Regions from separate parts of the Erwinia sp. 2186 genome, predicted to be linked through region 2. Evidence: predicted binding sites of a transcription regulator. Region 2 holds the regulator's gene; each other region holds the start of a gene.
What was found. The regulator LexA, encoded in region 2, represses DNA repair genes until DNA is damaged. The targets are predictions, from matches to a motif close to TNCTGTATGTACATACAGNA.

Region 1: the regulator LexA is predicted to act here: its motif matches at 3,370-3,389, upstream of uvrB (excinuclease ABC subunit UvrB).
Region 3: the regulator LexA is predicted to act here: its motif matches at 2,098-2,117, upstream of ACXKZG_RS13020 (metal-dependent hydrolase).
Region 4: the regulator LexA is predicted to act here: its motif matches at 1,990-2,009, upstream of umuD (translesion error-prone DNA polymerase V autoproteolytic subunit).

What each region holds. Positions count from the first base shown of each region.
Region 1 covers NZ_CM173824.1:3,373,530-3,379,181, forward strand. The annotation lists molybdenum cofactor riboswitch at 1-112, opposite strand, end outside; gene ACXKZG_RS15635 (gluconeogenesis factor YvcK family protein) at 298-1,206, shown strand; gene uvrB (excinuclease ABC subunit UvrB) at 1,271-3,292, opposite strand; gene ACXKZG_RS15645 (hypothetical protein) at 3,743-3,931, opposite strand; gene ACXKZG_RS15650 (ABC transporter ATP-binding protein) at 4,213-4,932, shown strand; gene bioD (dethiobiotin synthase) at 4,975-5,649, opposite strand; gene bioC (malonyl-ACP O-methyltransferase BioC) at 5,642-5,652, opposite strand, start outside.
Region 2 covers NZ_CM173824.1:4,541,505-4,547,156, reverse strand. The annotation lists gene plsB (glycerol-3-phosphate 1-O-acyltransferase PlsB) at 1-1,761, opposite strand, end outside; gene ACXKZG_RS21185 (diacylglycerol kinase) at 1,890-2,249, shown strand; gene lexA (transcriptional repressor LexA) at 2,366-2,974, shown strand; gene dinF (MATE family efflux transporter DinF) at 3,094-4,416, shown strand; gene ACXKZG_RS21170 (CsbD family protein) at 4,657-4,866, shown strand; gene zur (zinc uptake transcriptional repressor Zur) at 4,993-5,508, opposite strand.
Region 3 covers NZ_CM173824.1:2,818,176-2,823,827, forward strand. The annotation lists gene ACXKZG_RS13005 (fructosamine kinase family protein) at 1-538, shown strand, start outside; gene ACXKZG_RS13010 (YniB family protein) at 560-1,099, opposite strand; gene hxpB (hexitol phosphatase HxpB) at 1,270-1,941, shown strand; gene ACXKZG_RS13020 (metal-dependent hydrolase) at 2,136-2,726, shown strand; gene ACXKZG_RS13025 (L-cystine transporter) at 2,891-4,288, shown strand; gene katE (catalase HPII) at 4,449-5,652, shown strand, end outside.
Region 4 covers NZ_CM173824.1:2,070,742-2,076,393, reverse strand. The annotation lists gene otsB (trehalose-phosphatase) at 1-263, opposite strand, end outside; gene ACXKZG_RS09530 (HD-GYP domain-containing protein) at 587-1,768, opposite strand; gene umuD (translesion error-prone DNA polymerase V autoproteolytic subunit) at 2,026-2,445, shown strand; gene ACXKZG_RS09520 (D-2-hydroxyacid dehydrogenase family protein) at 2,456-3,412, opposite strand; gene ACXKZG_RS09515 (TetR/AcrR family transcriptional regulator) at 3,540-4,157, shown strand; gene ACXKZG_RS09510 (alpha/beta fold hydrolase) at 4,237-5,172, shown strand; gene cui (colicin immunity protein Cui) at 5,498-5,652, shown strand, end outside.

The DNA of each region.
Region 1 (5,652 bases), 1.2 Mb from region 2:
CTTCCAAATCGGGAGATGCAGGCATTTCTTTCTGCACCCTGGCAACGCGAGGTTGCGGCCAGGACACCGTATCAGGAGACTTAGGTGTCAGGGCTAAGTGTGATTTACCGAACACCGGTAAATCATGGTGGTAAAATTCTACCGCTAACCGGAAAGTCTTACCACCACAGACTTTCGCTATGTATTTTGATATATAACGTTTTTGTCGGCAGATCACCGTTACTTTCGCTAAAATTGCCGTACTGCCAGTAGCTTGGCTGATTCATCAATAAAGCATCAACATAATGAAGGATTTTTATGCGTAATCGCACATTAGCCGATCTCGACAGAGTGGTGGCTTTAGGTGGCGGACATGGCCTTGGCCGTGTGATGTCTGCCCTTTCCCCCTTGGGTTCGCGCCTTACCGGCATTGTTACCACCACCGATAACGGCGGCTCCACCGGACGCATCCGCCGTTCAGAAGGCGGCATCGCCTGGGGCGACATGCGCAACTGCCTGAATCAGCTGATCGCCGAACCCAGCGTCGCCTCGGCGATGTTCGAATATCGCTTTAGCGGTAACGGTGAACTGGCCGGTCACAATCTCGGCAACCTGATGCTGAAAGCGCTGGATCACCTTAGCGTGCGGCCGTTTGAAGCCATCAACCTGATCCGCAATCTGCTGAAGGTCGACGCCTTTCTGATCCCGATGTCCGAGCAGCCGGTCGATCTGGTGGCGGTCGACAGCGAAGGCAACCAGATCTACGGCGAAACCGAGATTGACCAGATGCAGCTTCCGCCGCAGGAACTGCTGCTTTCCCCCAACGTCAGCGCCACCCGCGAAGCGATTGAAGCGGTGGGCGAAGCGGATTTGATCCTGATTGGCCCCGGCAGCTTCTACACCAGCCTGATGCCGCTGCTGCTGATGCCGGATATGGCACAGGCACTGCGCCGCACGCCCGCCACCATGGTCTTTATCGGCAACCTCGGGAAAGAATTAAGCCCGGCGGCCGCGCAGCTGACGCTGGCGGGCAAGCTGGAGATGATGGAAAAATATATTGGCAAGAAAGTGATTGATGCGGTGGTGGTTGGCCCGGCGGTGGACATCAGCAATGTCAGCGGCCGGCTGATTATTCAGGAACCGCTGGAAGCGGCGGATATCAAATACCGCCACGATCGCCAGTTGCTGCACATCGCGCTGGAACACGCAATTCAGGCCATTCAGTAAGGCCAGAGCGGGGAAAGTCGTCCGGCGTTTCCCCGCTCCTCTGCCCGCCGTCACGGCTGACCGATCAGGACGCGGCGATAAACAGCTCCCGCACCTTATGCAGCTGGTCACGGATATTGGCGGCCTCTTCAAACTCCAGATTCTGCGCATGCTCCTGCATTTGCGCTTCCAGCTGGTGAATTTTCTTCTGCAGTCCTTTCGGTGACAGATCCAGGAACGGTGCATCATCTTCCACAATGCGTCCGGCCTTGGCACGTCCACGGGATTTGTTTTTCGCCAGCCCCTGGCCCAGTTCAAGAATATCGGCAATCTTCTTGTTCAGTCCCTGCGGCACAATGCCGTTCTCAGCGTTGTAGATTTCCTGCTTAGCACGGCGGCGCTCGGTTTCGCCGATGGCGCGCTCCATTGACGGCGTGATTTTATCGCCGTAGAGAATGGCCTTACCGTTCAGGTTACGCGCGGCGCGACCAATGGTCTGGATCAGCGAGCGATCGGAACGCAGGAAGCCCTCTTTATCGGCATCCAGAATCGCCACCAGCGACACTTCCGGCATATCCAGACCTTCTCGCAGTAAGTTGATGCCGACCAGCACATCAAACTCGCCCAGACGCAGGTCACGGATGATCTCCACGCGCTCGACGGTGTCGATATCCGAGTGCAGGTAACGCACCCGCTCACCGTGCTCTTCCAGATACTCGGTGAGATCCTCGGCCATGCGTTTGGTTAACACCGTTACCAGCACGCGCTCATTGATTGCCACGCGTTTACGAATCTCAGACAGCAGGTCATCCACCTGGGTGCTGACCGGACGCACTTCGATTAGCGGATCCAGCAGACCGGTTGGGCGCACCACCTGATCGATCACTTCACCACCGGATTTCTCCAGCTCATATTTACCCGGCGTGGCGGAGACATAAATGGTCTGCGGCGCCAGCGCCTCAAACTCTTCAAATTTCATTGGGCGGTTATCGAGCGCCGAAGGCAGACGGAAACCGTACTCAACCAGCGTCTCTTTACGCGCACGGTCACCTTTGTACATCCCGCCGATTTGCGGAATGGTGACGTGGGATTCGTCGACCACCAGCAGGCCGTCCGCCGGTAAGTAGTCAAACAGGGTTGGCGGCGCTTCGCCCGGCCCGCGCGCGGAGAGATAGCGCGAGTAGTTCTCGATACCGGAGCAGTAGCCCAGCTCGTTCATCATCTCCAGATCGAACTGGGTACGCTGAGAGATGCGCTGCTCTTCCAGCAGCTTGTTGTTGTTCAGCAGCACCTTGCGCCGGTCGGCCAGCTCCACTTTGATCTCTTCCATCGCTTGCAGGATGCGCTCGCGCGGGGTCACATAGTGGGTTTTCGGGTAGATGGTGTAGCGCGGGACCACGGAAGTGACCTGCCCGGTGAGCGGGTCGAAGATCGACAGGCGCTCGACCTCTTCATCAAACAGTTCGACGCGCAGCGCATAATCGTCCGATTCCGCCGGGAAGATATCAATCACTTCGCCGCGCACGCGGAAGGTGCCGCGCTGGAACGCCTGATCGTTGCGGGAATACTGCAATTCCGACAGGCGGCGCAGGATAGAGCGCTGATCGATCACCATGCCACGGGTCAGGTGCAGCATCATCTTCAGATACAGGTCAGGATCGCCCAGACCGTAGATGGCCGACACCGAGGCGACCACGATCACATCCCGTCGCTCCAGCAGCGCTTTGGTCGCTGACAGACGCATCTGCTCGATATGTTCGTTTACCGAGGCATCCTTTTCGATAAAGGTGTCGGAGCTGGGCACATACGCTTCCGGCTGATAGTAGTCGTAGTAAGAGACGAAGTACTCCACCGCGTTATCCGGGAAGAACTCTTTCATTTCGCCGTACAGCTGCGCCGCCAGCGTTTTATTCGGTGCCAGCACCATGGTTGGCCGGTTTAAGTCGGCAATCACGTTGGCCACGGTGAAGGTTTTACCTGAGCCGGTTACCCCGAGCAGCGTCTGGTGCGCCAGCCCGTCTTCCAGCCCCTCTTCCAGACGACGGATCGCCTCGGGCTGGTCACCAGCGGGTTTGAATTCGGAGTTGAGTTTAAAGACTTTGCTCATTGAGTGGCTACCTGGTAATGAATGACGCGAACAGGATCCTAATTTTACTCTGCTACTGCGAATTTACCAGAAAAAAAGACTGGATATAATTACAGTAATTTTGCAAGATATTGCTCATGCGTTCAGCGTTGCCCTTTCCCGGCCCAGTGGGCAATCAGCAATGCGGCTGGTCGGACAGGTTATCCCCAAAAGAGGAAGCGCTTTAACATTTGTCAAGCAGCACTGACAAAATGCGGTGGGCCAGGCAACTGAGATTTTTCGGGTGCTTGATTTTAACTAACATATTGATAAATCACCCTTTGCGCTCAGAGATGAGTTTCGCGTCAACTCGTGCTCAACCCGCGTCCGCTCTCGCCTGCCGTAAGTTTTCAGACGCTCATGCACATGGTTATCCACAGGAATGGTGGATAACTGATTTGAGCGCCCGAGCCGTCTGATGTGTATAAAACCTCATTGCCCTGCGATCGGGGCCGCAAATATTTTTTTTTGCATTATTTTCGCCTGACGCTTGAGGATTAATGGTCCTGAAAGGCATATTTCCCCCGTTGCCGCTAGCCCTATTTCGACGTTTTTTTCAGTTTGATGACAGTCGCCGGTTGCCACTGAGACAGGCAACTGCACCAGAAATGATTCGTCCATAGCACTGACAAAGTGCAGCGGAATATTACCCCGGGCAATTGTTTAAGTTTTATTACTAATTACTGGTGCTAATCATCAGGCGGGCGGGCGTTTTCTGAGACTATTGCCAGGTTGGCCTGCCAATTGCAAGACTCTGTCTAACCGCCTCACGCTTTCATAACACCAGAGCGAGGAGCACAAAGCCGCAGGCGTCTCGCAGGAGACGTTGACGACTGTTTGCCACACGACGTAGAGCGGATGCAACCAGGTGCGATCGAAAACTGTCTGGAGGAGAGTGTCAGATGCTCAGCTTACGTTCAATCAACCAATTTTATGGACAAAATCACATCCTGTGGGATGTTGATCTGGATCTCGCCCCAGGCACCTGTACCGGCGTACTGGGACGTCCCGGCATGGGAAAAACCACGCTGGTCAACTGCATCATGGGCCATCTGCCGATTAACAGCGGCTCAATGACCTGGCAGGAAGCCAACCGCCCGCCGCAGGATCTGCTGCTGCAGCCGATGGAGCAACGGGCTGCGCTGGGCATTGGCTATGTGCCGCAAGGGCGACAGCTTTTCTCCCAGCTTAGCGTGGAAGATAACCTGCAGATTGCGCTGCTGGCCGGCGCGGGCCTGGAACGCCATCGGGCCATTCCGCAGATGGTCTATGACCTGTTCCCTGCCCTCTACTCCTTGCGCCATCAGCGCAGCGGTGATTTACAGATTGAACAGCAGCAGCAACTGGCGCTGGCCAGAGCGCTGGTGTTGCAGCCTAAGCTTTTGATCCTGGACGAGCCAACCGAAGGTATGTCGCCGTGGCTGGAAGAGGAGATGGGCAATCTGATCCATCGTCTGAATCACGATTTCGGCCTGACGATCCTGCTGCTGGAGCAACGCATTTCGTTTATCCGTAAGGTGGCGGATTACTTCCTGCTGCTGCATCGGGGCCGCAACGTGGCGCACGGCAAAGTCGCCCAGCTGGACGAAAGCATGCTCAATACCTGGATGACGGTGTCTTGACGGTAAGGTGGGCGGAGGAAACTCCGCCCGAAGGTTGAACCGTTATAACGGCAGCTGCACGTACTGTGCCAGCTGGTCGAACTGTTCTGGCTGCGTCAGATAGGGGATCTCACCCAGCATTGGCGCCGGCAGCCGCTGTTTAAGCGCCGCCAGATACTCGGTGTGGCGTTTTCCCGGCGGTTGAATGTCATTGGCTATCCAACCCGCCAGACGCAGTCCGCTGGCCTGAATTGCCTGTGCGGTCAGCACCGCATGATTGATACAGCCTAACTTCACGCCCACCACCAAAATCACCGGCAGCTGTTCCGCCACCGCCCAGTCGGCAAAGGTGGTCTGCTCAGAGAGCGGCGTAAACCAGCCACCGGCCCCTTCCGTCAGCACCCAGTCAGACTGCGCGGTTAACGCAGCCAGCCCGGTAGAAAGCTGCTCAAAGGTAATCGGCCGGCCTTCTTCGGCACTGACGATATGCGGCGAGGTCGGCTCTGCGAAAGCCAGAGGGTTGATGCTGTCATAAGGCAATTGCAGCACGCTGTACTTTTGTAGCGCCAGCGCATCCTCATTTCTCAACCCGACTGCCGTCATCTCGCAGCCTGAAGCGACCGGCTTGTAACCCACGCTGCGAAATCCCGCCGCGTTGGCGGCCTGAAGCAAGGCCGAACTGGCAACCGTTTTGCCCACTTCCGTATCCGTTCCGGTGATAAACCAGCGTTCACTCACGAT
Region 2 (5,652 bases):
ATCGAACTTGTTCATGCTTAACGCATGGTTCAGCAGCGCTTCTGGCGTCATGTCCGGCACGGTCGAGTCCGGCGAATACGGCACGTTACGCAGCAACTGAACGTAGCACGCCAACTGCTCGGTCAACTGTTCACGGGTCAGCGAGCGCTGGCGCGATGCGAGCAGGGCGGTAACGCACAGGTTCATGGCATTGGCCGCACCGGCGTTGTTGATACGCACCATCACGCGCTGCGCGATGTCATTCACCGCAGGCGTCAGCCAGGCTGGGCGCTGGGCTTCGATGGGGTCGATGGCATCACGCCACTCAGGCACATGCTTGTTCAGGTAGGTCACCAACGGCAGCGGCTCCCCGAAGTTCACATACCCCTGGCCGAGGTTACGCAGCTTGCGCAGTCCGCGCACCATCTGCATAAACCCTTCTTTTTCTTTCGTCGCACCACGTAACTCTTTGGCGTAGGTTCCCACTTCCATCACGTGCTCATAACCGATATAGATCGGCACCAGTGTGATAGGGCGGTTACCGCCGCGCAGCATCGCCTGAATTGTCATCGACAGCGTGCCGGTTTTCGGGTCAAGCAGACGACCGGTACGGGAACGACCGCCTTCGACAAAGTATTCTACCGAGTAACCCCGGGTGAACAGCTCGCCGAGATATTCACGGAATACCGTTGAGTAGAGCTTATTACCCTTGAAGGTACGGCGGATAAAGAATGCGCCCAGACGGCGGAAAATCGGGCCCGCTGGCCAGAAGTTCAGGTTGATACCGGCGGCAATGTGCGGTGGCACCAGACCCTGGTGATACAGCACATAAGAGAGCAGCAGGTAGTCCATATGACTACGGTGGCAGGGCACGTAGACGATCTCGTGGCCGTCTTGCGCCAGCTGACGCACGCGCTCGCCGCCGTTGACGTTGATGCCCTGATACAGCTTGCTCCACGTCCAGCCCATGATGCGGTCCGTCAGACGGATGGCTTCATAAGAGAAGTCGGCGGCGATCTCTTCCATCAGCTCAACGGCGTTCTGCTGGGCTTTTTCATGGGAGATTTTCTTGCTGCGCGCTTCGTCTTCCACCGCTTTAGCGATGGCTTTGGACTGCAGCAGTTTATTAAACAGGTCCTGACGCACCGGCAAACGCGGGCCAATGGCCGCCAGGCGCTGACGGGCAAAGTGCATGCGTGCCACGCGCGCCAGCTTCTGCGCAATGATTTTGTCGGTGCCGTGTTCCGTTGCCATACGGCGCAGGGAAACCATCGGTGAGAAGCGGACAAAGCTGTCGCGGCCTAACCACAGCACGGCAAAGAATTTTTGGATGCCGTTCAACACGCGCAGATGAGGCTGATCGTCGCCCTGCACTTCGCGGCCTGGAGCCCGGCCAAACATCACGGATACCGGCACCATCTGCACGTCCAGCAGCGGGTTGCTGCGGTGCAAATCGAGGTATTCGTGGAACAGTTTTACCGATTCAACGTTAGGCACGAAATAGGGGAATACGCGTGGGCCGTCATGGATAAACACATGACGTGGCAAAACCGTACCGTCGATTTCCAGCGGATCTAAAGGATCGGGCAGATCCTGTTTACGGCATTGCTCACGCAACGCCAGCAGATCGGCCTTTGAATCATAAGGCAGCACATACATAATAGGGCGCGATGTATCCAGCGCCAGCTCGGAAACCGGCTCGGCGGGAATCGCTTTACTTTTTACCAGGAATTTTACTGGTAAATTCAATAAGTTATAATATAAGTTACGCCAACCTGACATAGATACCATGAAGCCTCTTGTTAGCAAAGCGCCGCAAGCATACCAGAAAGCGCCAGTGAGATCTGTGGTGTTGCAAAATGTGCGCCACCCAGACATTGACGTTAAACATCTCAAAGGGTTCCCTGATTATGGCAAATAACGTCACCGGATTGACTCGTATCATTAATGCCGCCGGTTATTCCTGGAAAGGAATACGCGCCGCCTGGCAAAACGAAGCGGCTTTTCGCCAGGAAGCGGTGGCCGGCATTGTCGCGGTGATTGTGGCGTGCTGGCTGGATGTGGACGCCGTCACGCGGGTGTTGCTGATAGGGTCCGTGATGTTGGTGATCATTGTTGAAATCCTTAACAGCGCGCTGGAAGCGGTGGTCGACCGCATTGGCAGCGAGATGCATCCTTTATCGGGTCGCGCCAAAGATATGGGCTCCGCTGCCGTCCTGCTGACGATACTACTCGCTGTTTTCGTCTGGGTAATGCTGCTAATTCCCTGATTGCGGCGCGCTTTCCATAATCTGACAAACTGCTGTTTTTTCCACATCTTTAGGTTTTCAACGCACAAATACCTGTATATACTCACAGCTGACTGTATAAACAACCAGGGGGCGGGATGAAAGCACTAACTGCAAGGCAGCAGCAGGTTTATGACCTGATACGCGACCACATTAACCAGACCGGCATGCCACCGACGCGGGCAGAAATCGCTGCACAGCTCGGTTTCCGTTCCCCGAATGCGGCTGAAGAGCATCTCAAAGCGCTGGCACGTAAAGGCGTGATCGAGATTGTTTCCGGCGCGTCTCGCGGTATCCGTCTGATGATGGAAGAAGAGGAAGGGTTGCCGTTGATTGGCCGTGTCGCCGCAGGTGAACCTTTGCTGGCGGAAGAGCACATTGAAGGTCACTACAAGGTGGATCCTGAACTGTTCAAGCCGGGCGCCGACTTCCTGCTGCGTGTTAGCGGCATGTCGATGAAAGATATCGGGATTATGGACGGCGATCTGTTGGCTGTGCATAAGACTCAGGATGTGCGTAATGGCCAGGTCGTGGTTGCGCGCATTGACGACGAGGTGACGGTAAAGCGCCTCAAGAAGCAGGGCAATATCGTGCATCTGCTGCCTGAAAACGGCGAATTCCAACCGATCGTGGTCGATCTGCGCTTGCAGACCCTGTCGATTGAAGGTCTGGCCGTCGGCGTAATCCGCAACGGCAACTGGCTGTAAACGCCTGACCTTAACGCGCTGCTTTCGCGGCGCGTTTCTCTTTTGGTAAGCTGTATGCCTTATTGACTGGCATATTCAGCTTCCGTGATGCTTTTAAGCCAGTCGCACAGTGGATGACCATGCGATTATTTTCTCCCTCAGATAACCAACTCTGGCGGCTGGCGCTGCCAATGATCCTGTCGAATATCTCCGTGCCCTTACTGGGCCTGGTGGATACCGCGGTCATTGGTCACCTTGACAGTCCTTCCTACCTCGGCGGCGTTGCCGTGGGCACTACCGCGACCAGCTTCCTGTTTATGCTGCTGCTGTTCCTGCGGATGAGCACCACCGGATTAACCGCGCAGGCGTTTGGTGCGGGTGATAAACCTGCGCTGGCCCGTGCACTGATGCAACCATTATTGATTGCCCTGGCGGCTGGCCTGCTGTTTATTCTGCTGAAATCCCCGCTTAACCACCTGGCGCTCTCTGTCGTGGGTGGCGATCCTGCCGTGCTGCATCAGGCCGCCCTATTTATGAATATCCGCTGGTTAAGTGCACCTGCGACGCTGGCCAACCTGGTATTACTGGGCTGGCTGCTGGGCGTACAGTATGCCCGTGCGCCGGTGATCCTGCTGGTTGTGGGAAACCTGGTCAACATCGTGCTGGATCTGTGGTTCGTGATGGGGCTGGGCTGGGGCGTGCAGGGTGCGGCGGCGGCCACCGCGATTGCAGAATACGTTACGCTGGCGATTGGGCTGGTGATGGTCTGGCGGGTGCTGAAGCTGCGGGGCATTTCGCTGCCGATGCTGAAAACCGCCTGGCAGGGCAATTTCGGCCGGCTGCTGCGGCTGAATCGGGACATTATGTTGCGATCTTTACTGCTGCAACTGTGCTTTGTTTCCTTGACGATATTGGGTGCGCGGCTGGGAAGTGAAGTCGTCGCCGTCAACGCCGTATTGTTGATGTTCCTGACCTTTACCGCTTACGCGCTGGACGGCTTTGCCTATGCGGTAGAAGCCTGCTCCGGCGAAGCCTATGGGGCAAAGGACGCAAAAAGGTTGCTGCTGATTTGGCACGCGGCCTGTCGCCAGGCAGGACTGGTGGCGCTGGCCTTTTCAATTCTCTATGGACTGGCCGGGACGCATATTGTTGCCTTACTGACCTCAATCCCCGAACTACAGCAGCAGGCTGACACCTATCTGTTCTGGCAGATTGTTCTGCCGGTCTGCGGTGTCTGGTGTTATCTGCTGGATGGCATGTTTATTGGTGCCACGCGCGCCAGCGAAATGCGCAACGGCATGCTGATTGCGGCACTGGGCTACGGCGCGACGCTGTTCACCGTGCCGGCATTAGGCAACCATGGTCTGTGGCTGGCCGTTACCGTGTTCCTGCTGCTGCGTGGGCTGACCTTGTGGCTCATCTGGCGCAGGCACTGGCGCAACAACAGCTGGTTTGCGGGCTGAAATAATTCGTTACACCCGCCTGCCGCTTCGTTATCTGCTGATCTCCCTGCCTTTTTTCACTTTTCGTTGTCACTTTTAGCTAAAAATGTGGCTTTATCTTTCGCCATTACGGGCAAACTCGCCATCATCTACTACAATTATCTGTACGTTAAGCAGTTAAGCAGCGTTTTATGTTGCTGCTGTGTGGTCTGCAAAGACGAAATCCCTAAAGCTGTGAACCTAAGGTTGAGGAGTTATAAGATGAACAAAGACGAAGCCAGCGGTAACTGGAAACAGTTGAAAGGTAAATTTAAAGAAAAATGGGGCAAGCTGACTGATGACGACCTGACCGTCGTCGAAGGTAAACGCGATCAGCTTGTAGGCAAGATTCAGGAACGCTACGGATATGGCAAAGAGCAAGCAGAGAAGGAACTCGGTGAGTGGGAAACCCACAATAACCACCGTTTCTGATTGGCAGCAAAATCTCTGACAAGATTTAGTTTCAGGACGATGCTCCTACCCCGGCACAAGGACAGTGCCACTTAATCCCCCAGCACTCCCCCTTCTTTACTTCAGAACTTACCCTGCGATAACGCTCTACTTGCCACGCTTCTTGCTGGTGACAGTATGATCGTGCTGGCATGCATCCTGATGCGTACAGGCTTCAACTTCCACACAACCCCGGCACAACCCATGAGCTTCAATAACACTGTTAGCCAGTGCGAATCCCGAGGTCAGGGCCAGCATTTTCAAAATGTTTTCCACCCCTTCAGCCTGTTGCTCTGCAACTGACCCGCAGCGATCGCAAATCAGCATCGCAGAAGTGTGAGAAGGCTGTTCAAAATGATGGCAGACCACGTAGCTGTTGGTGGACTCAACGCGGTGCACAAATCCCTGTTCAAGCAGAAAATCCAGCGCGCGATAAACCGTTGGCGGCTTCGCCTGAGGCTCGCTTGCCCGCAGCAGATCCAGCAGGTCATAGGCGCTGATCGCCCCATGGTGCTGGCTCATCAGCCGCAATACTTCCATACGCTGAGGCGTCAGTCTGACGTTGCGTTGCTGGCACAGGGCTTCAGCCTGCGACAGGATTTTTTCAGGACTGCTTACGTTCATAACTTTCCCCTCAGGTCAGATCAGTTTGTTATGTTATCACGTCCACCGAAAATCGCCGAATCCCGCCTTAACGCGTCAATCCGCCGGCTGTTGCCGTTTAACAGACTGAAAAAACTCTTAAAATGAGTGGTATTTCCCTCAAGG
Region 3 (5,652 bases), 1.7 Mb from region 2:
GGCGCAGTTCGGTCTCGACTATGACAACAACCTCACCACTTCCCCTCAGCCCAACAGCTGGCTTAAACGCTGGTCCATCTTCTTTGCTGAACAGCGTATTGGCTGGCAACTTCAGTTAGCCGCCGAAAAAGGCATTCAGTACGGCGATATCGAGCTGATTATCCGTTGCGCGCAAACCGCATTAGGGAGCCATCATCCTCAACCTTCTCTGCTTCATGGCGATCTCTGGCCTGCCAACTGTGGTGGCAGCAGCACTGGACCGTGGATCTTCGATCCTGCCTGCTATTGGGGCGACCGCGAGTGTGATTTAGCGATGCTGTCGTGGTATGCGGATTTGCCTTCGGAAATCTATCAAGGCTATGAATCCGTCTGGCCGCTGCCGGCAGATTACCTTCAGCGTCAGCCGGTGTATCAGCTCTATTATGTGCTTAACCGGGCGAATGTCTTTGGTGGGCACTGGTTTGGCGAGGCCCAGCAGGCGGTAGGTGCGCTGCTGGATGCCGATGAACTGGGCAAGAAAAATGCCCGCCCGGCCTGAAGTGTGCTTCAGGCCGGTCTGTCAGAAGATAAAGCCGAGCAGCTTAAGGACGAAGTAACCCGCCACCGCAATCACGATGGGTAAGATATACAGGGGGAAAAACTGCAGGAAAATCGTGTGACGTGGCACGATAATTTTCTCTTCCAACTGCTGGCGGCTGCGCCCTTCTGGCCCTTTCGCATTCTCCAGGATCACCTGATCCTCAATCCCTTCCCGCAGATGGCGCGACTGTCGCCACATTCTGGCGCCGGAAGCCTGTAAGGCCAGCCCGACGAAGATCAGCCAGTAGACAATCCAGAAGGTGACGTTGCTGCCGTGATTAAAATCGGGCTGCGGTGAATTATTCCAGAACGCATTAAGAAACCCGGTGTTGAAGCGGATCATATCGATCATCACATGGGAGAAATCCTGCATCACCGCATTAATCCCTTCGCGCTTTTCCCGGCTCTTCTCGAGGAAGGTCATCAGTGAAATCAGCGTTGAAATGAGCGCCGGAATAAAAATAATCCAGCCAGCGACTCGCTTGAGGATCGCGACCCGGCCAGCTTGTTGATAAGTCATGCTTTCTCCTGACTAAGGTTTGAGGTGATAAGTTTACCTTCAGGTAGCGAAATGTGCCTGAAAAAAGTCGCCATGTCGCGTTAAAAGGGGAAGAACCGCCGCAAGCGGGACAATGTTGTCGGTGAAAGCTTCATGCTATGGTGAGGTAAATTTTCAAAAGGAGCCGCAAAATGTCCTATTCCCGCCCCGTCCTTGCCGCCATCTTTGATATGGATGGCCTGCTTATTGATTCTGAACCGCTATGGGATCAGGCTGAGCTGGACGTGTTTTCCACGCTGAATATCGATTTGACCCGTCGGAATGAGTTGCCCGATACGCTGGGTTTGCGCATCGATCAGACCGTCAGAATGTGGCATGAAGCGCTGCAGTGGAGCGGCCCTTCACAGGAAGAAGTTACCCAGCGGATTATTGCCCGCGCGCTGCAGTTAGTCGAAGACAGCCGGCCTCTGCTGCCGGGCGTGGAGCAGGCATTAAAGCTGTGCAAAGCCGAGGGCTTGAAGATCGGCCTGGCGTCCGCTTCACCGCTGCATATGCTGAATCGCGTGCTGGAGATGTTCAATCTGCGCGACTACTTTGACGTGATTGCCTCTGCTGAAGCCCTGCCTTACAGCAAGCCGCACCCACAGGTTTACCTCGATGCCGCCGCCGGATTAGGAGTAGACCCGCTGAATTGCGTCACCTTAGAAGATTCGATTAACGGTATGGTGGCAACCAAAGCCGCCCGCATGCGTTCAATCGTTATCCCGGCGCAAGAACATGCTGATGATGCCCGCTGGTCGCTGGCGAACGTTAAGCTGGCTTCGCTTAGCGAACTCACCTCCGCGCACCTGCACGGCAGGTAATCCACACCCGGAGCCGGGTTTCTGCCCGCTCCGGTCTGATTTTTCGCCCGAAATCGCCCGCGCGACATCCTTCCTGCTGTTAACCCCTTCAATAACGTAAAAATAGTCATCTTTAGTTACAGGGTAACGTATAGTTTCTACTGTATATATCCCCTATACTGTATACATCGACAGTTCAGCAGCCAGGTGTTCCCATGACGGCCGAAGGCCATCTCATTTTTGCTATTGCCAGTGCCATCTTTGCCAAACGCGCCGACCTGACGCCGGAACTGGCTAACGGCGACTGGTGGCATATCGTGCCTGCGACACTGCTGACCTGCCTGCTGCCGGATATCGATCACCCCAAATCTACCCTGGGGCAACGCTTCAGATGGATTTCGCAACCTGTCGCGCGCGTGTTTGGACACCGCGGTTTTACCCATAGCCTGCTTGCGGTTCTGGGTGGCGTGGCGCTATTCCATTTGAAGGTCCCAACAGACTGGGTGATCCCCGCCGATGTCTTTCAGGGATTAGTACTGGGATATCTAAGCCATATCGCCGCCGATATGCTGACCCCTGCCGGCGTCCCTTTATTGTGGCCCTGCCGCTGGCGGTTTCGCCTGCCGCTGTTAAGGAGCCAGAAAGGCAATCAGTTAGAGCGCGCGTTATGCCTCGCACTGGTGGGTTACGCCATGTGGTTTCCGCAGGGAATGCCCCCCTTTGGTGCGTCCGGCTGGCCCGCGCAAATGGTTAATTCGGTGCAAAGCGGCATGAACCGGCTGATAAACTCGCAAAACGCCCATTAAACACCCAATTAAACGCAAATCGTTATAAGCCATATTTTTTGGATATATGGCAGCACCAGTTTGAGCTGATACCATTCACGCACGTGTCGTACTTGGTACGCGATAAAAATTATCTGAAGCTTACCGGCGTAGGGAATTACGCCATATTGACTGGAGAATTGGGGATGAACCTTCCATTACTCGCTAACCTGGCTGCGTTTGTTGCCCTGTTAGTGATCCTCGCCAAAACCGGCGGCGCCAACTGGAGCCTGTCGAAAAAAGTCCTGGTGGGACTGGTGCTCGGCGTGCTGTTTGGCCTGGGCCTGCACACTATTTATGGTTCTGACAGCCCGGTGCTGAAAGAGTCGATCAGCTGGATTAACATTGTCGGCAACGGCTATGTGCAACTGCTGCAAATGATTGTGATGCCGCTGGTCTTCGCCTCGATCCTGAGCGCGGTTGCCCGTCTGCATAATGCCTCGTCGTTGGGCAAAATCAGCGTACTGACCATTGGCGTGCTGCTGTTTACCACCGCCATCTCCGCGTTGGTAGGGGTGTTTGTGACCTGGCTGTTTGGTCTGAATGCCACCGGCCTGGTGCAAGGTGTGCAGGAAACCGCGCGTCTGGCTGCGTTGCAAAATAACTATGTAGGCAAGGTGGCTGACCTCTCCACGCCTCAACTGCTGCTCTCCTTTGTGCCGAAAAACCCGTTTGCTGATTTGACCGGCGCAAGCCCGACCTCAATTATCAGCGTGGTGATCTTTGCCGCCTTCCTCGGTGTTGCTGCTCTGCATCTGCTGCGCGACGACAAACCGAAAGGTGAACGCGTGCTGGCTGCCATTGACGTGCTGCAGGCATGGGTGATGAAGCTGGTGCGTTTGATCATGAAGCTCACCCCATTTGGTGTGCTGGCGCTGATGACCAAAGTGGTTGCCAGCTCCAACGTGAACGACATTATCAAGCTGGGCGGCTTCGTGGTGGCGTCTTACCTCGGTCTGGCGATCATGTTTGCGGTACACGCGCTGCTGCTGTCGGTGAATGGCGTGAATCCACGCCGCTTCTTCCGCAAAGTCTGGCCGGTGATCACCTTCGCCTTCACCAGCCGTTCCAGCGCCGCCACCATTCCGCTGAGCGTTGAAGCACAGACGCGTCGTCTTGGCATCCCGGAATCCATTGCCAGCTTCTCCGCCTCGTTCGGTGCCACCATTGGCCAGAATGGCTGTGCGGGACTCTACCCAACCATGCTGGCGGTAATGGTTGCACCAACCGTTGGCATCAATCCGTTTGATCCAATGTGGATTGCCACGCTGGTCGGCATCGTTACGCTGAGTTCAGCGGGTGTGGCCGGTGTTGGCGGCGGAGCGACCTTCGCGGCGCTGATTGTCCTGCCAACCATGGGCTTACCGGTGACGCTGGTCGCATTACTGATCTCCATTGAACCGCTGATTGATATGGGCCGCACGGCACTGAACGTCAACGGCTCGATGACCGCCGGTACGCTGACCAGCCAGTGGCTGAAGCAGACCGATAAAACGTTGTTAAATGCCGATGCAGATAACGACGTGGAACTGGCGCACCGTTAATCTCCACACGGGCTGGCACACTGCTGGCCCGTTCTGTTTTATCCCACCAAACATCCTGTCATGATTCCCCCGCCGCATATCCCTGCACTTTCCGGGCGTACCCGCGTCCCTGTTCTATAGTTACTGGAGTCTGAAACGACAATTGCAGGAGTAAGTGAGCATGTCGAAAGAAACCGATAACAAGGAACTGAGTCATAATGCGCCCTCTACCGGCCCCGATTCTGCGCGGCCAGGTATGGATTCACTGGCCCCTGAAGATGGTTCACACAAGCCGCTGGCTGAACCCACCGCGCCAGGCAAACAGCCTACGGCACCCGGCAGCCTGAAAGCGCCCGATACCCATAACGCCAAGCTTGATTCGCTGGAGACCTTCCGTAAAGGAGGTGAAAACTTCCCGCTGACCACTAATCAGGGCACCCGCATCGCCGACGATCAAAACTCCCTGCGTGCCGGAACCCGTGGCCCAACGCTGCTGGAAGATTTCATCCTGCGCGAAAAAATCACTCATTTTGACCACGAACGGATCCCCGAGCGCATCGTCCACGCCCGTGGCTCGGCGGCTCACGGCTATTTTCAGCCCTACCGGGATATGAGCGAGATCACCAAAGCGGACTTCCTGCGCGACCCGGAGCGGATCACGCCGGTCTTTGTGCGTTTTTCTACCGTGCAGGGCGGTGCGGGATCGGCTGATACGGTAAGAGATATTCGTGGCTGGGCGACAAAGTTCTATACCGATGAAGGCGTGTTTGATTTAGTCGGTAACAACACACCGGTCTTCTTTATTCAGGATGCGCATAAATTCCCTGATTTTGTCCATGCGGTTAAACCTGAGCCCCACAATGAAATTCCGCAGGGACAAAGTGCCCACGACACCTTCTGGGATTATGTGTCGCTGCAACCTGAAACGCTGCATAACGTGATGTGGGCGATGTCCGATCGCGGCATTCCCCGCAGCTATCGCACCATGGAAGGGTTTGGTATCCACACCTTCCGCTTTATCAATGCCGAAGGGAAATCCACCTTCGTGCGTTTCCACTGGAAGCCCGTTGCCGGGAAGGCATCGCTACTGTGGGACGAGGCGCAAAAGCTGACCGGGCGCGATCCGGACTTCCACCGCCGCGACCTGTGGGAAGCGATTGAAGCCGGCGACTACCCGGAATATGAACTTGGCGTGCAGCTGATCGCCGAGGAGGATGAATTCAAATTCGACTTCGATATCCTTGATGCCACCAAGCTGATCCCGGAGGAGCTGGTGCCGGTGGAGCTGATTGGCAAGATGGTGCTCAACCGCAATCCTGATAACTTCTTTGCCGAAACCGAACAGGTGGCCTTCCATCCTGGCCACATTGTTCCCGGCATGGACT
Region 4 (5,652 bases), 2.4 Mb from region 2:
CGTTCAGCACCGTGAACGCCAGCCAGTGGGAGGTGTAAGGGTGCGACTAACGCGTCCAGCTCAGACATCGGCCGGCCCGAAACCAGTGCCAGCGCGCCATCGGTCAGGCGGCTGAGGCGGTCCAGGTGAGAAATCACTTCTCCGGGGATAAACACTTCATCCGGACGGGACTGAATGGCAGCCAGAGTACCATCGACATCGAAGAAAAAAGCATACCGGCCGCTGGCGGATAACGGGGGCGCGGATTCATTCTGGGTGTTCAAAGTATTCCTCCTGATTGAGTGTGTTACGGCGATACGTTCATCAGGCTGTGTTACGGCCCAACTCACGGGGGAGGGTCAGATGGCGTATCTGATCACCCACAACGCACGAGGAAAACGCAGCAATATCAGCATTCAGTATAGACGCTGATCCCGACTCTGCCAGACAATACGCGGCTTTGAGCCCGGATCGATGCATCCAGCCTGCCAAATTACTGGGGAAAAAGACATAGGAGAAAGGCGAAATGTTTAGCGGGAATGACTCGGAAAAACTGTGAGTGAAACGGGTAATTGTTCAGGCGGAACGATCCGCCTTTACTCGACCTTCAGGCTACCGGCTTCATCCACAGCGCGTCAACATTGATGCCGTGCCAGTTCGTGGACTCTTCCGGGCCGGTGATGCTGTCCCAGCAGAAGCGATCGGCGAGGTCGACGATCTCCGGTGACAGCCTCTGGTTGGTGACCAGGGAATAGAAGACGCAGACTTTGGGTTGCAGCAGTGAGCCTCCGCCCGGCTCGGCGACCACCGCAATGCGTCCTGAGGCGAGACGCACGGTGGAGCCCACCGGATAGATGCCCACCGCCTTCACAAAGGCGAAGAACACCTTGCGGTCGAAGTGCCCTTCCCAGCTGGCCATTTGGTGCATGGCGCTGGCCGGATTCCAGCCTGCCTTATAAGGCCGGTTAGAGGTCACCGCATCATAGACGTCGCAGACCGCCGCCATCCGCGCCAGCAGCGAGATTTTTTCACCGGCCAGGCCATGCGGATAGCCACGGCCATCGAATTTTTCATGGTGGTGTAACGCCACGTCCAGCAGATCTTCGCCGCCGCCGCTTTTTCGCAGCAGCGCTTCGCCAATCACCGGATGCTGTTTCATGATGTCGAACTCGGCGTCGGTCAGCTTGCCGGGCTTGTTGAGGATGTCCAGTGAGATCCCGGCTTTTCCCACGTCATGCAGCAGCCCGGCGGTTCCCGCCCGCCGCACCTGCTCTTCTTCCAGCTGCAGCTGCCTGGCCAGCGACACCATCAGCGCGCAGACGGCGACCGAATGCAGATAGGTGTAATCATCATGGGTTTTCAGCCGCACCACGCTCAGCAGCGCGGCAGGATGCCGGCTGATCGATCCGCCGATTTCATCCACCAGCGGCAGCGTGCTGACAGTGTCAATGGTACGTCCCAGCCGGGCATCGCTGAACATATCCATTACCTGCCCTTTGGCATTCAGGCAAATCGCCTGCGCCTGCTCAACTTCTTGATGCATGCTGATGGGACCACGCGGCACGTCCGCCTGGTCTTCTTCAATCTCTGATTCTGTTTCGTCCGGCGCCCGCCCTTTAGACAGATCGATCCAGACTTCTTTAATGCCGTTTTCTGCAATCACCTGGATCTGCAGATCGGTGGTCAGCAGCATGTCGTTGTGGACGAGCGGATGCTTGAGCCAGAAAACCTCCAGCTTATGCACATACATCCCAACGCGCAGCGCCTGTACCTGAATTCGCCTGATCATCCTGTGCCTCTTTGCCAGTTCCTCCATTCAGCACAGGTATCGGCCTTGCCTGAAAAAGCTTCAGTGAATGCGGCCAGGGACCGCATCTTTTACTTAATTTTTACATTTACGCAGGCCGCAATTCCGCCCCGTTTTTTCAGGCAGAAACTAAATTCCTCAGCAGAACAAGCGCGTAGGTTTTTCCGCAGATTCAGCGGTTGATTGCCAGCGCGGATTGATAATACTGTATATAAAAACAGTAACATTGAGTCATCATTATGCACATGCACCAACTTGTTGTTTCTCCGCGTCCTCTCACCATCCCGTTGTTCGTTGAACGGGTCGCCTGCGGGTTTCCCTCGCCAGCGGCCGATTACGTGGAATCGCGGATAGACCTGAATGAACTGCTGGTCAGCCATCCCAGCGCGACCTACTTTATCCGCGCGGCGGGAAATTCGATGATCGAGGGCAATATTAACGACGGCGATATGCTGGTAGTAGACAGCTCGTTAAAGCCACAGCATGGCGATCGGGTGATTGCCGCCATTGATGGCGAATTCACCCTGAAGAAATTGCAGCTGACCCCTTCGGTGAAGCTGCTGCCGATGAATCCCAGCTACGCCGCCATCGATATTGACGACGAAGCCGGGCTGAGCGTGTTCGGCGTGGTGACCTTTATTATTTATGCGGCGCGCTGAGTGAGTGAACTCAGGGGTTGATCACCTGTGACCGATCGCCGGCAAAAAAGCGGGTGAGGTTGTCGAACGCCACGCGAAAATAGGCCTCGTAGCTGGCCTGCTCGACGTAACCGAGGTGCGGCGTACAGAGCACATTTGGCATCTGCAACAGCGGCGAGGCAGGATCGTACACCGGCTCCTGCTCGTAGACATCCAGCGCGGCAAAGCCCGGACGTCCCTGACCCAGGGCATGCAGTAGCGCGCCCGGCGCGACCAGCTCGGCCCGGCTGGTATTCACAAACAGCGCATCTGGTTTCATCGCCAGCAGATCGGCCTGGGTGATGCTGGCTGCGGTGGCCTCGACCAGTCGCAGGTGGACAGAGAGGATATCGCTGGTGGCAAACAAGGCGGTGCGATCGGTAGGCACGCTGTGACCATCGCGCCGCGCTTCCTCGCGGGCGCGTTCGCTGCCCCATACCTGCACCTGCATATTGAAAGCGCGGGCATAACCGGCAATCAGCTTGCCAATTTTGCCGTAGCCAAGAATGCCGAGAGTTTGCCGGTTAACCGCCCTGCCGATCTCGGTTTGCCAGCGTCCGGCGGCCATAGCATTCACCGAGGACACCAGCTTACGGCGGGAAGCCATGATCAGCAGCCAGGTCAGTTCTGCAGGCGCCACCGGCGAGCCGCTTCCTTCCACCACCGCCACGCCAGCCCGCTGGCAGGCGGCCAGATCGATATTACGCGCCACTTTGCCCGTCTGGCTGATCGCTTTAAGTTGCGGAGTTCGCCGCAGAAACGCAGCATCGATCTGCGTTCGCTCGCGGATCAAAATCAGCGCCTGTGCCGTCGCCAGCACCTCGCTGGCATGCGGATCGTCCGCCAGGTCGCCCAGCGCGCGGCACTGAAAGGCCGGATTATCGTGCAGGAAATCAAGCTGAGCAGTTGCCCGCTGGTAATCATCCGGTATCGCAATAGGTATAACCACGAGCTTCTCCTGAGACTGACGAGGTGAATATCAGAATAATGCGCGATGGGCTGCTGAGCGAGAACTCTCTTGCCAGTTATCCCGCTTTCTGGCATTTTGGAAACAATCATTCCCTTATTGGATTATTATGAACAACGCATCCCTTCTGCCGCAGCACAGCAAAGAGCGCGGCCGCCCACGAGAATTTGATACCGACCTGGCGCTGGATAACGCCATGCTGGTGTTCCGGGAAAAAGGCTTCCACGCCGCCTCGATTGCGGAATTGGGCGAGGCGATGAACCTGACCGCAGGCAGCATTTATAAGGCGTTTAAGGATAAACGTACGCTCTTCCTGCAGGTCTTTGAACGTTACACCTCATTGCGTAACGGTGCGCTGCGCGAGCGTCTGGCGCTGTTTACCACCGGCCGCGAGAAACTGGCTGAGCTACTGCGCTTCTATCTGGAATCGGCTCAGGATGTTGAAGGAAGACGTGGCTGCCTGGTGGTCGGCAGCGCCACCGAATTGCAGGTACTGGACGAGGCGTTGTCAGCGCTGGTTCGTCAGGCGGTGATGCGTAATAAAAGCCTGCTGACCTCACTGTTATCCCAGGGACAGCAGGATGGCTCGGTATCCAGTAGCCTGGCGGTGGAGACCGCAGCAGAACTGATTTTATGCCTGATTTTTGGCATGCGTATCGTCGGTAAGATGCAAAATATTACCGACCGCGAAGCCACCATCACGCTGGCGATGAAGCTGCTCGATTAAAAATTTACCCATTTAGGAAGTATTCATTTCCTAATCAACCTGCCTGCCAGCCCGCAGGCAATCACTGAAGAGGTCCACGATGAAACAGCCAACAACAGAAAGCGTCCTGCCCCGCCGCACCGAGGCGGAACCCACGACTTTTGCTGACAGCGCCCTTCCCGGTTTTGTGCATCGCTATGCCAGCGTTGAGGGGGTCAGACTGCATTATGTCAGCGGCGGCAATCCGCAGGGCGAAACCCTGGTGCTGCTGGCGGGCTTCCCGCAAAGCTGGTTTGCATGGCGACAGGTAATGGCGCGACTCGCATCGACCTACCGCATTATTGCGCCGGATCTGCCGGGCCAGGGCGATTCGGATCGACCGGAAACGGGTTATGACACCCGATCGCTGGCGACAAAGGTGCACGGACTGCTCAGCTCACTGGCTATCACCCGCTATTACCTGGCCGCGCACGATGTGGGTGCCTGGGTAGCCTGGCCTTATGCCGCCTTATACGGCGACGAGGTTAAGCGCCTGGCCTTGCTGGATGCCGGTATTCCGGGGATCACCCTGCCGGATGCCTTGCCCGTGACGCCGGATGCCGCCTGGAAAACCTGGCACTTCGCCTTTCACGTTATTCCGGACCTGCCCGAAGCGCTGATCGCAGGAAATGAGCGCGTCTACCTGGAGTGGTTCCTGAAGCGCAAAACCGCCTGCCCTGACGTCTTCTCAGAAACTGACATGGATGAGTATTTGCGCATCCTGATGAAAAGCGGTGGATTACGCGCGGGCCTCGCCTACTACCGTTCCGCCGCCCTGTCCGCGCAGCAAAACCGGGAATTACAGGCTAACGGCAAGTTAAGCATGCCAATCCTCGCCATCAGTGCCGAACAGGGTTCGATCCCCGATATGGCAGCACCGTTGCGCCCGTTTGCAGCAGATGTCACCGGCGTCGTGGTCCCATATTGCGGCCATTTCCTGCCGGAAGAACAGCCCGAAGCGATTGCCCGCGAGCTGAGTGGCTTTTTCCAAGGCTGATTTGCAAAAGTAAAACGATCTGGCAAGGCGCTGCTGAGTGAGAATGCTTTCCCAGCAACGCCGCTTTCTGGCTTTTTTGAAGAGGATCAAAGTTAAGGCGATTCATCTGGGAAATGCCAGGAATCGCGGTCCCCTACTGATGAATGGTAGAGATGAATCTGGTATAAATAGCGGGTTCAAACAGACAGTTGGATGACGTTAAAAATAAAAGGAGATGTAATTATTATGGATGACATTAAAATAAAATATCAAATGCCTCATAAATCTGTTAGCAGGATTGGCGCCTCAATGTTTTTCAATTGTTATGTTAACGTTGAGATGAAATATGAACACCACGCCTGAAATGGATGAAACTAATAAAGCAGTAATAAAAATGCTTTGGTTTTTATCGCTAGCGATCATACCTTTATTCGTAGTTTTTGTTATTTATATAAATAACTCGCACGTAGAGATACTGAACTTTATCGCGAGCAGTACAAT